3 regions of the Duganella sp. Root198D2 genome follow, and region 2 is predicted to be linked to each of the others. Evidence: riboswitches for the same ligand, from Rfam matches in the RefSeq annotation. Region 2 holds a riboswitch; each other region holds the start of a gene.
The links. A riboswitch is a leader RNA that binds a small molecule or an ion and turns the genes downstream of it on or off. The one in region 2 is predicted to bind cobalamin.

Region 1 (4,378 bases), on a different contig from region 2:
GAGGCGGCCGCGCTGCTGGCAGCCGGCCCAGGCACACCAATGACCGCACTGGTCGTTGAAAAATTCAAACTGCGAGGCGTGGACAACCGCAATGTCACCGTCTCCATCGCAAGGAAGAACCCATGAACGCACAACTCGAACAAGCCGCTACCGCGGGCAAGATCATGCTGGTGGGGATCGGCCCCGGCAGCGTAGAGCACATGACGCAGCGCGCCCGTGATGCCATCGCCGAAGCCGACGTAGTCATCGGCTATGTCACCTACATCAAGCTGGTGGCCGACCTCATTGAAGGCAAGGAAATCATCCGCAAATCGATGACGGAGGAACTGGACCGCGCAGTCAGCGCCCTGGAGGCGGCACGCGCCGGCAAGAAGGTCGCGCTGATCTCTTCCGGCGACGCCGGCGTCTACGGCATGGCCGGCCCGACCTACGAGGTGCTGTTCCAGTCCGGCTGGACGCCGGAGGACCCGGTGCAGGTGGAGATCATCCCCGGCGCATCCGCACTGAATAGCTGCGCCGCCCTGGTCGGCGCACCGCTGACGCACGACTTCTGCGCGATCTCGCTGTCCGACCTGCTGACGCCCTGGCCAACCATCGCACGCCGCCTGGATGCGGTAGCGATGGCGGACTTTGTGGTGGCGCTGTACAACCCGAAAAGCGGCCGCCGCACGCGCCAGATCGTTGAAGCGCAACGCCTGTTCCTGCGCCACCGCCGCCCCGACACCCCCGTGGCCATCGTCAAGAGTGCCTACCGCCGCCGCGAAAACATTGTCTTCACCACCCTGGACTGCATGGGCGACGCCGACATCGGCATGCTTAGCACCGTCCTGATCGGCAACAGCAATACCTTCATCCGTAATGGCCTGATGGTCACCCCGCGCGGCTACGCCAACAAATACGATATGCAAGAGGGCGGGACGACGCGCGAAGGTGAACGCGCAGGCCGCTCGCTGTCGACCGGCTTGCTGGGATGGCTGGATACGCTGCGCGCCGAACACGAAGCCGGCGCCAGCATCGAAACACTGGCAGCGCAGTACCGCCTACCGGCCGACTACATCCAGGCCACGCTGGACGAGCCGTGGCAAGCCGAAACAGTCACTGAAGTGGACGGGGGCGAGGCATGAGCGACGCTCCAGTCAAACCAAAAATCAGCAGCTACCACCGCCATCTGCTGATCTGTACCGGCCCGCGCTGCACCGCCGACGGCCAAGCGCAGGCCTTGTTCGATAGTCTTGGAGATAAATTCAAGGCCGCGGGCCTGAACGAAGGCGAGCTGCGTGTGAAGCGCAGCCGGGTAAGCTGCTTCGCCGCCTGCAAGGGCGGCCCGATCGCCTGCGTCCAGCCGGATGGCACCTGGTACTACAATGTCACTCCCGAGAACATGGACCGCATCATCGACCAACACCTGTGCAATGGACAGGCCGTCGAGGAAATCGTGTTCCATCAACAGTGAGAGTAGAAGTGCAGAGTAGTTTTGACCAGGCAGGAATTGATGCCGTTTATCGTGTGATTGCCGAACGGCGCGACGTGCGTCACTTCGTGCCCGGTGCAGTGGATGAAGACCTGCTCATGCGCCTGCTGGCCGCAGCCCACCAGGCGCCCAGCGTTGGGCTGATGCAGCCGTGGCGCTTCATCCGCATCCAGGACCCCGCTTTGCGCGAGCAGATGTACCGGCTGGTCGATGAAGAACGCCAGGCTACCGCCGCAGCCCTGGGCGAGCGCAACGAGGAATTCATGCGGCTGAAGGTCGAAGGTATCCGCGAATGCGGCGAAGTGCTGGTGGCGGCCCTGATGGACCAGCGCGAAAGGCACATCTTCGGCCGCCGCACTTTGCCCGAGATGGACCTGGCCTCGGTCGCCTGCGCCATCCAGAACATGTGGCTGGCCGCCCGCGCTGAAGGCTTGGGTATGGGCTGGGTGTCGCTATTCGACCCGGCCAGGCTGGCGTCTTTGCTGGGCATACCGGAGGGCGGCAAACCGGTCGCCATCATCTGCCTGGGTCACGTTGCCGGCTTCTATCCCAAGCCGATGCTGGAACTCGAAGGGTGGGCAAAGCGCGGCAAACTTGCCGACCTGGTTTATACCGACAGGTGGCAGGATAACAACAATGCATAGCGTATAATCGCCGCCGTTTGGTGCCTCGCGCGCGTTCAAGCGCGCAGTTAAACGGGAAACACATGGCCATGCTGCTTCAGCCAGCAAGCCAAGGTGTGCTGCCCCCGCAACGGTAAGCAAGCGTCGTTCTTCACGACAGGTCGTCTCTCAAGCCACTGTGCGCAAGCATGGGAAGGCAAGACGGTCCGCCTTGCCAGCCCGGATACCGGCCAGACAGGTGGTGCACACGTCGGCAACGATGCGTGCGCTGTTCGGTCGCGCTCACGGGGAGGTGGGCGGGATTGCCGATTCAAGCATCCATAATGAAAAAATCATTGATCCCCATGATCGCGGGGGCGTTGTGCGCTGTCGCGCACGCACAAGAGCAGGAAGCACCAGCAAGGGTGTACGTTGTTGGCCACCACTACGACAATGGCATCCGCACTTCCGACGCAGCCAGCGAAGGAACCATCACCGCAGCATTGATTGCCAACCGGCCCGCTTTGCGGCCCGGCGAAATCCTGGAATTCGTTCCGGGCATGATCGTCGCCCAGCATAGCGGCGATGGCAAGGCGAACCAATACTACCTGCGCGGCTTCAATCTGGACCACGGCACCGACTTCGCCACCTTCGTCGACGGCATGCCGGTCAATATGCGTACACACGGACACGGCCAGGGCTACACGGACCTCAACTTTCTGATCCCGGAGCTGGTAAGCAAGATCCGCTACCGCAAAGGCCCTTATTACGCCGACGAAGGCGACTTCGCCTCGGCTGGTGCTGCGCACATGGGTCTGGCCGATAAGCTGAACGAAGGCTTCGCATCGCTTACCGCCGGTGTGCATGCCTATCGCCGCGGCGTCGTGGCGAATTCCACCGAGGTTGGCAACGGCAACCTGTTGTACGCACTGGATCTGGGCCACAACGACGGCCCATGGCAGATGCCGGAGAGATTCCACAAGTCGACTGGCGTGCTGCGCTACAGCTCGGGGACCAGCGCGGAACGATTCAGCATTACCGGCATGGCTTACAAAGCAGGCTGGCACGCTACCAGCCAGATTCCGTTGCGCGCAGTGCAGGACGGGCGCCTCGACGAGTTTGGCGCGGCCGATCCAAGCGATGGCGGCCGCACGGCGCGCTACAGCCTTTCCGGCGAATGGCGCAAGCGTGTTGGCGATTCGCTGACGGAAGCCCACGCCTACGTGGTGCGCAATGACCTGGCGCTGTACAACGACGTCACCTACTTCCTGGATGATCCGGTCAACGGCGACCAGGTCCTGCAAACCGAACGCCGCAAGATGACTGGCTTCGACCTGACCCAGACCTGGTTCGGGCAATTTGGTGACCGCTCGATGGAAAACAGCATCGGCGTGCAGGGCCGCTTCGACCGCATTGCCCCGGTCGGCCTGTATGCAACGACGCAGCAGCGCGTGCTGCACCCGATCGCCGAGTCGCGCGTGACAGAAGGCAGCGTGGCGGTGTGGTTCCAGAACACCGTGCAGTGGACGCCTTGGCTGCGCTCCATCACCGGCCTGCGTTATGACCGCTACAGCTTTGATGTCGCCAGCTCTATCCTGGAAAACTCCGGGAAGGTGAACGATCACATTGCATCGCCCAAGCTCTCATTGATCCTGGGGCCCTGGAGCAAGACGGAGTTTTTCGTGAACTACGGAGAAGGCTTCCATAGCAACGACGCGCGCGGCGCCACGGCCCGCCTGTCGCCACGCGAGCGCGAGCCCGTCGAGCCCGTCACACCGCTGGTGAAGACACGTGGCTCGGAAATCGGCGCACGCAGCGAGTTCGTGCCTGGCTTGCAAAGCTCGATGGCGCTGTGGCGCCTGCGTTCTGGCTCCGAGCTGGTGTTCTCCGGCGATGCAGGCGACACCGCACCTAGCCGCGCCAGTAAACGTTCCGGCATCGAATGGAACAACCACTATGCAGCCACCAGCCATTTGCTGCTGGACTTCGACCTGGCCTATTCGCGCGCCCGCTACACGGAGTTCGATGCGGCCGGCGACCGTGTTCCGGGCGCTGTGGAAAAGGTGGTGTCATTTGGTGCGACACTGAACGACATCGGCCCATGGTCCGGTGCGTTCCAGCTGCGCTATTTCGGTCCGCGTCCGCTGGTGGAAGATAACAGCATTCGCTCAGCCAGCACGGCGCTTGCCTACCTGCGCACTACCTATCGCTTCGATCGCCGTTGGCAATTGACGGCCGACGTGTTCAACCTGTTCGACCGCGAGGCGAGCGATGTCGATTACTACTACCCCTCACGACTTGCCGG
Region 2 (4,378 bases):
ACGGTGACCCACGCGGCCGGTCGTTCTTTGCCAACCTGCAGTACAAGTTCTGATCCCCCTCAAGCGTCCGATACCGGCCTCGAGACCAAGCAACAGGCACCGAGCAAGCCAGGGTCATGCCCTGGCTTGCTCCAGATGAACCTGCCATTGACAACCTAACGAACGTTAGTTAGAGTTCCGTATTCCTTATGAGATGGAAATCAGCAAATGAATTTGGTTCGGCAAATTAACCGTGAATGGTGCGATTCAGGCATTCCCGGGATTCAGACATGTTCGACCTGGACAGGTAATGACGGCGACGGCGGCTACTTGGCCAGGTTCCAGGCGGGCGCACGCTTTCCAAAACATTCCCATCATGGGTGGGAGCAAATCTGTATTCTGGAAGGCGCTATCCGCTTCAATGACGTCGAGATGCGGGCAGGAGACGTACTTCATGTCCAGGGAAGCGACGAGCATGAGGCCTACGCATTGGAAGAAGCGCTTCTGTTCGTTGCCCACCGCGGTGGCATCGAGATTCTGGAGTGACACCCATGGCGCCTGTCAAAGCAAATCAAGCGTCACTCACCCGGGAGGCCATTCTGGGCGCGGCGATACGCCTGTTTCAGCAGTTCGGTTTCAGCACACTGGGAATGCGGCAAATCGCTGATAACCTACAGATTAAGGCACCGAGCCTTTACCATCATTTCGCATCGAAAGAAGATCTGGCCCGACAGGCAATGCAACTATATCGAGAAGAGCAGGCATCAAGGCTGAATGCGATTTCCGGATCAGGTAGCTTGACGCTTGCTGAGCACCTTCGGCAATACACCGAACTCTTCGCGCAAATGCTGGAGGACGGCAAGCGGCCTTGCATGTACCTGATGATGGTGCGCGAACCGTCGTTCCAGGAGCGTACATGCATTGAAGAGTTACAGCGGTTTGCAACGCAGAATATAGACTGGCTAGAGAAGATTCTGCACAGCGAACCGGCCAATTTGAGATTGCGGCAGGACGGCGCAGAGCGCGAACTCGCCGAGTTAATCTTTGCGTCGTTGGAGGGAATAATGGCCGTTTCGATGGTAGAAAAATCCCCTCACCTGGCTTTTCGAAGAAGAGCACACAACCTTCTGAACGTTGTGTTGGCTTCGTGACTGCTCAGCATTGATCCATTTCACACGGCCGTGGACGAAGTACCCCTGTCGTGGCCCAAATTTACCTCTGATCGCATTTTGCATGTAGAATGCGCGCCAATACGTGAAAGGTGCCCTTCTGCTTGTCGGCCGAAGGGTGAAACGGGAAGCCGGTGACGCGCGGGATTTTCATCTCGCACCATTCCGGCGCAGTCCCCGCTGCTGTAAGCCTGACGACTCTGATCAACCGCCACTGTCCAACGCACGGGAAGGCACGATCAGGGAAGAATGAAGGCAAGCCAGAAGACCGGCCAGTCACGATGATTAAGCAAAGCCCGGGGTGTGGCTCTTGCAAGATATGTTTCGCCGTTTTCCATTTATCGCTAAAGCTACCGCACTCGGTCGTTGTGCGCACTCGCGCTCGCAATGCGCGCGTGCCATGCCGTCCCAGCAGAAATCCATCCATGTCCTCATCCCGACCAGCCCGCTCCCCTTCCCTGCGCCCTATCGTTGCCGCGATCTCTGTGCTTTTCACTTCCGCTGCCTGGGCTCAGCAAACCGAGATCATGCCAACCGTAACCGTACAGGGAGCGACGGCGTATGAGGGCCTCGGACTGACGCGCCCTGGCGCTACGGCAAGCAGATTGGACCTGACCGCACAGGAACTGCCGGCCAGCGTCGACTCCCTCAGCGCCGACACGATGCAGGCGCGTGGCGACCTGCTGGTCAAGGATGCCATCACGCGTACTACCGGCCTGACAGATACGAGCTCGCCGGGTAACGGAGTCGCCTACTCTGCACGCGGCTTCAGCGGCAACAGCGCCATTGCGCTACTGGAGAATGGCCAGCGCCCGCAAGTCGGTTCCGGTACGGCCACCTATCCGTCCGACCCCTGGGGCTATGAATACATCGACGTGCTGCGCGGCCCGGGGTCCGTGGTCTATGGCAGCGGCACCACCGGCGCAACCATCAACGCCGTACGCAAAGCTCCACAGCGCGCCACCAGCTTCGAGGCCATGGCTGGTGTCGGCGGCGGCAAGACCTTGCGCGGCGGTGTCGGCGCAACTGGCGCACTCGGCGAGAAAGCGGCGTTCCGCATCGACGCCTATGCCGATCATAGCGAAGGTTTCATCGACCGCGGCCAATCCCGCCGCGGCAAGATCCTGTCCAGCCTGACCTGTTCATTGGCGCCCGGCCTCGACCTCGACTTCTCGCTCGACCACCTGGAACAAAAACCGCAGCGCTACTTTGGCACGCCCCTTGTCAATGGCCGTATCGCGCGCGAACTTCGCGACCAGAACTACAACGTCGGCGATGCCGACATCTCGTACAAGGATGACAAAGCCGTTGCCCGCTTCACCTGGCGTGTCAGCCCGGTATTGGCCATCAGTAACGAGCTCGCTTACATGAAGGTGCACCGGAACTGGCGCAATGCGGAATATTATTCCTATGATGCGCAAGCCAAGGTGGTGGAGCGAAGCGACTATATCGCCATCCGGCATGAGCAGGAACAGACCGGCAATCGACTGGAAGCACGCTGGAACGGCGGAGACAACCGCGTCGTAGCTGGCTGGGAAGCTGCTGTCATCAACTTCACCCACGCCAACAACTCGCCCTACGGCGGATCATCCACAGTAGCCCCGACTGGCTTCAATCCGGGCCTGTTTGCCAGCCCTGATCCGCTGCGGCCTGACTTCAGCACCGATACCACCACCAATGCCGTGTATGTGGAAGATGCCTACGCCATCAACCCAAGCCTTTTGATGCTTGCCGGTTTCCGCCACGACCAGTACAAGGTCGAGCGCGCCAGCCTGCGCGGTGCCGCCGGCTTTACCACCAGGCTGCATTCGAACGCAGTGCGCCTGGGCCTGACCTGGAAGCTGGCCGCCGACGCTTCCCTGTACGGGCAGGTCAGCAGCGGCAGCGACCCGGTTGGCAGTTTGCTGTCGCTGAACCTGGCCAGCAGCCGCTACAAGCTGACCAGCTCGCGCCAAGTCGAAACCGGCATCAAGCAATCCCTGGCGAACGGCAAGGCTGAATGGACTGCGGCACTGTACCGCATCAGCAAGAACGACATCATCACGCGCGATCCATCCAGTCCGGCGCTGTCGATCCAGGGCGGATCGCAATCGTCGCGTGGCGCGGAGTTTACCTCCAGTGTGACCCTATTGCCGGAATGGCGCCTGGAGGCCAATGCGGCCTACACCGATGCCCGGTTCGACCAGTTGATCGAAAGCGGCAATCGCTCGCGCGCTGGGATGCGTCCGGCCGACGTACCAAAGATCTCGTCCAACGTGTGGCTGAACTACCATGCAGACTCATGGCGCGTGGCGATCGGCGCGCGCTACGTTGGCGAACGCTATATCGACAATGGCAACACGCAGGCGCTCGCCGCGTATACCACGATGGACGCGTCGCTTGGCTGGAACGTCAACCGCAATGTGCTGCTGCAGCTGAACCTGCGCAACCTGAGCGACAAGCTTTATGCCAGCACCTCATACAGCGATAGCCAGTACCTGCTGGGCGAGCGCCGCCACGCCGAGCTGACCGTGCAGTGGCGTTACTGATCTCCCGCACCGTGGGATCGTGGAAACGCCAGCTGCACCTGCTGCACCGCTGGCTCGGCATCGCCATCGGCTTGCTCGTGCTGATGTGGTTCATCTCCGGCATCGTCATGATGTACGTGCCATATCCTGCCCTTAACAAGCAGGAACGCATGGCGTGGCTGGCGCCATTGGATATCCAGCAGGTCAAGGCCAGCGCCTGGGATGCATGGCAATCTTCCGGCCAAGCCGGCGTTCCCTCTGCGGTAAAGATCAATACCATTGCAGGACGTCCTGCCTATCACTTCATGCGCGATGGCCGCCGGTGGTCAGCCTGGGCGGACACCGGCACCGCTCTGGAAGTCACGGAGGCTATCGCCCAGGCCTCAGCCAGAAATGCGGCGCCTGGAGCAAGCAGCCTGGCGGTGGACCGGATTGACCTGGACCAGTGGTCTTTTGGTTCCGTCAGCGGACATCGGCCGCTGTACCGGGTTCGGGCGAACGACGATGTGGGCAGTGTCCTGTATGTGTCCAGCCGCACTGGCGAGTTAGTGCGGGACGCCACGCGCAACGAGCGTGGCTGGAACTGGGTTGGCTCGGTCATGCACTGGATCTATTTCACGCCCTTGCGTACATATGCCCAGCCTTGGCGGCAAGCGGTGATGTGGACTTCCGCCGCAGCCCTCGTGCTGGTGATGGCAGGCATGGTTCTGGGCCTTCAGCGTT
Region 3 (4,378 bases), on a different contig from region 2:
TGGCTGCCGCTTCGGCATGCAGCGCCATCACGTTCAGCGAACGCGCTACGCGCAAGGAAAACGCCAGCCCACCGGCCAGTACGATCCACGGCAGCCAGCGGATCGGGGAGCCGGACAGGTCGCCGATCAGCCAGAACACCATGGTGCGCAGGCGGCTTTCCGGGGCGATCGACAGCATCAGGGTGACCACGGCGATGCAGCCGGAAGACAGGATCACTCCGGTCAACAGCAGCAGGGCCGTCCCGCCTTCCGCCGCGGTGCCGCCGCGCAGGTCGCGCCGCGCCAGGAAGTACAGCATCATCGATACCACGACCGCGCCGGCGAAGGAGGCGGCATCCACCATCCACGCTGCGCACATGAACAATAACGCCGCCAGGGCGCCGACCGAGGCGCCCGACGAAATGCCCAGTACATAAGGGTCGGCCAGCGGGTTACGCAGCAAGGCCTGCATCATCACGCCAGCCAGCGACAGCGAAGCGCCGGTGACGAAAGCCGTAGCGGCCCGTTCGGCGCGCAGGCCAAGCAAATGGCCGGGCAAGGAGGCAGGCTGGCCGCTGATGAATTCCTTCAGCGCCCCAGGCATGTCGGCCAGCGGAATACTGACCGATCCGATCATGCCGGCAGCCACCAGGCTGGCCAGCGATAACAGCAGCAGCAGGATGATGACGGTAACGGCGCGCAGGCGCAGGTTGGCGGAAAGAGGATGCATAACGGGCAGCTTATCTCATTTATTTGTAGCTGTAGCGCAGGCCGGCATACACGGCGGAACCGGCGGTGGCGTAGTTGCGCGCCAGTTCATGGTGTTTGTCGGCCACGTTGTTCAAGCGCAGGGTGGCGGTCCAGGAACGGTCGAATTCCCAGGCCGCATACAGGTTCAGCAAACCATAGCCGCCCAGGCGGTTGCGGTTGGCCGCGTCGTCGAAGCGATAGCTGGACACCTGCCATTCGGCGCCGGTATTCAGGTTGCCCGCAGTATATTCCAGCGCCACATTGCCGTGGCGCCTGGCGCGGCGCACCAGCAGCTTGCCGCTGCCGTCGTCTTGCGGATTTTGCAGGTCTGCGCTGGCGGACAGCGTGAAGCTGTTGCCCAGTTGCTGGCGTGCCGACAGCGAAATGCCTTCCAGCGTGGCCTGGTTGACGTTGTAGGCGCAGCCGTTGCGGAAGCCGGGCCGTGGGCAAGGCGTGGTGTTTACCAGCAGGTCGGTCAGCTTGTTGCGATAGGCGACAGCACCCAGTGCGGTGCCGCCCTGCTCGAAGTGGATGCCGATCTCGCGGTTGCGACCCTGTTCCGGACGATTGGCCGGCAAGCCGTAGCCTGGGTAGTACAGCTCATTGAAGGTCGGCGCCCGGAAGCTGCTGCCATAGCTGGCGTTGACGCGCAGCCCTGGCGTGAAGCGGTAGCCGTAGCCCAGCGAGCCGGTGCGCTTTGAACCATACTGAGAGCTGTCGTCATTGCGGGCGGCTGCGGCCAGCAGATGCTCGCCGCGCTTCATGTTGTAGCTGGCAGCCCAGGAAGTGGTACTGCGCTCGCGTACCAGGGCTGCGGTATTGGATTCGATTTCTTCCTTGCGATGTTCGGCCAGCAGCTGCAGGCTATCGGATCCCAGCGCAATATCGTTCTGCCAGCTGTATTGGGCCTGCCTGGTGTCGATCTGGCTGGCGCTGGCGGTGAAGCTGCCGGACTTGTCGCGCGATTGCGCAGCTTGCGTCGTCATCTGCCACACGTCGCTCAGGCGATTGCGCGAATAAACCGCGACTGTGTCAATCTTTTGCGTGCTCCATGCGCGTACCTTGCTGCCGCTGTCGAAGCCCGCTTCCTGGTCGCTATGCAGGAACAGAGCGCCCAGTTCGTGGCCGCGCGCGACCTGCCATGCCAGCTGCCCATTGGCGTGTTTGCGCTCGTAGCCGTCGTCGTCCTTGTTGTAGCTGGTGCTTGCCGGCAGAGTCGCGGAGAAGCCGTGGGAGCGTTCCTTGCCCGCGCTGAGCGCGTAATTGAAGGCGCCGGCGCTGCCGGAAATACCAGCGCTGCCGGAACGCGTACCGTAAGTACCTGCCAACACGCTGGCATCCAGCGCCAGGCTGCCCTGGCCTTTCCTGGTGAAGATCTGCACCACGCCGCCGATAGCGTCGGCACCGTACAAGGTGCTCAGCGGGCCGTAGACGACCTCGATATGGTCCACCGCGCCCAGCGGAATCGCGTTCCATGCCGCCGCGCCGCTGCTGGCGGACCCGATGCGCACGCCGTCGACCAGTACGATGACCTGGTTGCCGTTGGAGCCGCGCAGGAAAACGCTGGCGTTGGTGCCGGGGCCGCCATTGCGGGTAACTTCGATGCCGCGCTGGCGCTGCAGCAATTCAGTGATGGAGCCGGCGCCGCTGCGCGCGATTTCTTCGGCGCCGATGGCCAGCGTGTCGCTGATGATGTCGCGCGCTGCCTGCGGCGTGCGGGTGGCGGTGACCAGCACGGAATTCAATACCGGAACCTGGGTTTGTGCCTGGACGGCAGGTGCGGCAACGGCCAGTGCCAGCGACGCGAGGGCCGCTTGCCGTGTGACGGGAAAAGACATGACAACTTTCTTAACGGGCCGCCGGCCCACGTCCCCGTAAGCCGGCATGAACAGGAACGGGCGCAGGGCGCGTTCCCACCTGGTCTGGCCGGTATCCGGGCTGGCAAGTCTGGCGGCCTGGCCTTCCCATGCTTTCGCACAGTGGCCGGGAGGTCGCTGCCGCACATTGAAGGCGGCACTTGCTTACCGTTGCGGGGGCAGCACACGTTGGCTGTCAGGGACAGCGCCGTGTTTCCCGTTTAACTGCATTCGAGAATTCGATTGCGGGCACCAAAACCCCGCCATTATACGGGCTTGGCGGGCCAGGACAAGCGAAGGATCTCGCAATACTTGATGTGGTTTGGCTTGGCGGCCGCCTGTTGCAGGGGCTCGCCGGCGGCGATGGCAGCCATCAAGCGGATGGTGCCGGCGTGGCAGACCACGATGGCGTCGTGCTGTAGCGCGTCGAGGAAGGATTGCACCCGGCCGGCCACTTCGCGCACGGTTTCGCCGCCGCCGGGGCGGTAGCCGAGCAGGTCGGCGGCCCAGGCATCGACCTCGGCGCGTGCGATGTCGGGCCAGCTGCGCAGTTCCCAAGTGCCGAAATTCATTTCCATCAGGCGTGCGTCGGGCGCGAAGGCGCCCAGCAGGGAGGCCAGGGCAGTGCAGCGTTGCAGGGGACTTGAATACAGGCGATAGCCCCGCGCCAGGACATCGGCCAGTTGCGGTGCCAGCGCGGCGTAGCCGGCGGCGAGGGCGTCCGCCGCCGCCGGGATGTCGCTGCTGCCGTAGCACACGCCGGATGCGACGTCGGGCTGGGGGTGGCGGATAAGGATCAGTTCCACACGCAGGCCAGCACGCCGAGGTTGAACACGGCTTCCGTCAATTGCTGGACGGCGCCGAGGCAGTCGCCGGTATAGCCGCCCAGGCGCCGCTGGAATTTGCGTGCCAGCCAAAACGTTGCCAGCAGCATGCCGGCCAAGCCGGCGCCCAGTGCGGCAGGCGACAGCCAGCCCAGGGCCACGGCACCCGCGGCCGGGAGGGCTGCGGTCAGCGCTGCGATGGCAAATTCGCCGTTGCGCATCTCCTGCGCCAGCGGCTTGGCCTTGCCCTCGGCCCGCGCATACTCCATGCGCCAGATCAGGGAGCAGGCCATGAGGCGCGACAGCGGGTGCGCCGCCAGCAGCGCGCCCAGCACCGCCAGCTTCGGCATGCTGGCCAGCGTCGCCACCTTGGTCGCCAGCATCAGGCCGATGCCGATGGCGCCATAGGCACCGATGCGCGAATCCTTCATGATTTCCAGAACGCGCTCGCGCGTGTGGCCGCCGCCAAGGCCGTCGCAGCTATCGGCAAACCCGTCCTCGTGGAAAGCGCCGGTGGCATAAATGGCGGCAGCGGTAGACAGCAGCACGGCAACCGCCGGCGGCAGCACGAATGCGGCCGCCGCGTAGACGCCCCCCGCAATCGCCGCCACCACCAGCCCTACAGCAGGGAAGTAGCGCGAGGCATGATGCAGCCAGTCCGGCTCGAAACCGACCCAGCGCGGAATAGGCAGGCGCGTGAAGAATTGCAGTGCAATGAAGAACAGGCGCAGCTGCTGCATGGGCGATTACTCGGACTTCTCGCTGACCTGGGCCGACTCGAAAGTCGCCATCTGGTTCAGGAAGTTGACGGCAGCGTGCAGCAGCGGCACGGCCAGCGCGGCGCCGGTGCCTTCGCCCAGGCGCAGGCCCAGGTCCAGCAGCGCGCGGCCGCCAAGGAAGTCCAGCATGCGCTTATGGCCATTCTCGTCGGAGCAGTGCGAGAAGACGCAGTAATCCAGGATTGCCGGC

Region 1: it holds a riboswitch for cobalamin, as region 2 does, so the genes downstream of both, ASE26_RS14015 (TonB-dependent receptor) here and ASE26_RS18165 (TonB-dependent siderophore receptor) in region 2, are expected to answer to the same signal.
Region 3: it holds a riboswitch for cobalamin, as region 2 does, so the genes downstream of both, ASE26_RS19500 (TonB-dependent receptor domain-containing protein) here and ASE26_RS18165 (TonB-dependent siderophore receptor) in region 2, are expected to answer to the same signal.

The regions. Positions count from the first base shown of each region.
Region 1 covers NZ_LMIC01000012.1:320,561-324,938, forward strand. The annotation lists gene ASE26_RS13995 (cobalamin biosynthesis protein) at 1-126, shown strand, start outside; gene cobJ (precorrin-3B C(17)-methyltransferase) at 123-1,124, shown strand; gene ASE26_RS14005 (ferredoxin) at 1,121-1,453, shown strand; gene bluB (5,6-dimethylbenzimidazole synthase) at 1,462-2,115, shown strand; cobalamin riboswitch at 2,117-2,344, shown strand; gene ASE26_RS14015 (TonB-dependent receptor) at 2,418-4,378, shown strand, end outside.
Region 2 covers NZ_LMIC01000023.1:79,548-83,925, reverse strand. The annotation lists gene ASE26_RS18180 (TonB-dependent receptor) at 1-53, shown strand, start outside; gene ASE26_RS18175 (cupin domain-containing protein) at 208-525, shown strand; gene ASE26_RS18170 (TetR/AcrR family transcriptional regulator) at 531-1,130, shown strand; cobalamin riboswitch at 1,222-1,440, shown strand; gene ASE26_RS18165 (TonB-dependent siderophore receptor) at 1,676-3,676, shown strand; gene ASE26_RS18160 (PepSY domain-containing protein) at 3,664-4,378, shown strand, end outside.
Region 3 covers NZ_LMIC01000024.1:14,904-19,281, forward strand. The annotation lists gene ASE26_RS19495 (iron ABC transporter permease) at 1-709, opposite strand, end outside; gene ASE26_RS19500 (TonB-dependent receptor domain-containing protein) at 729-2,567, opposite strand; cobalamin riboswitch at 2,636-2,857, opposite strand; gene ASE26_RS19505 (histidine phosphatase family protein) at 2,852-3,391, opposite strand; gene ASE26_RS19510 (adenosylcobinamide-GDP ribazoletransferase) at 3,382-4,149, opposite strand; gene cobT (nicotinate-nucleotide--dimethylbenzimidazole phosphoribosyltransferase) at 4,156-4,378, opposite strand, start outside.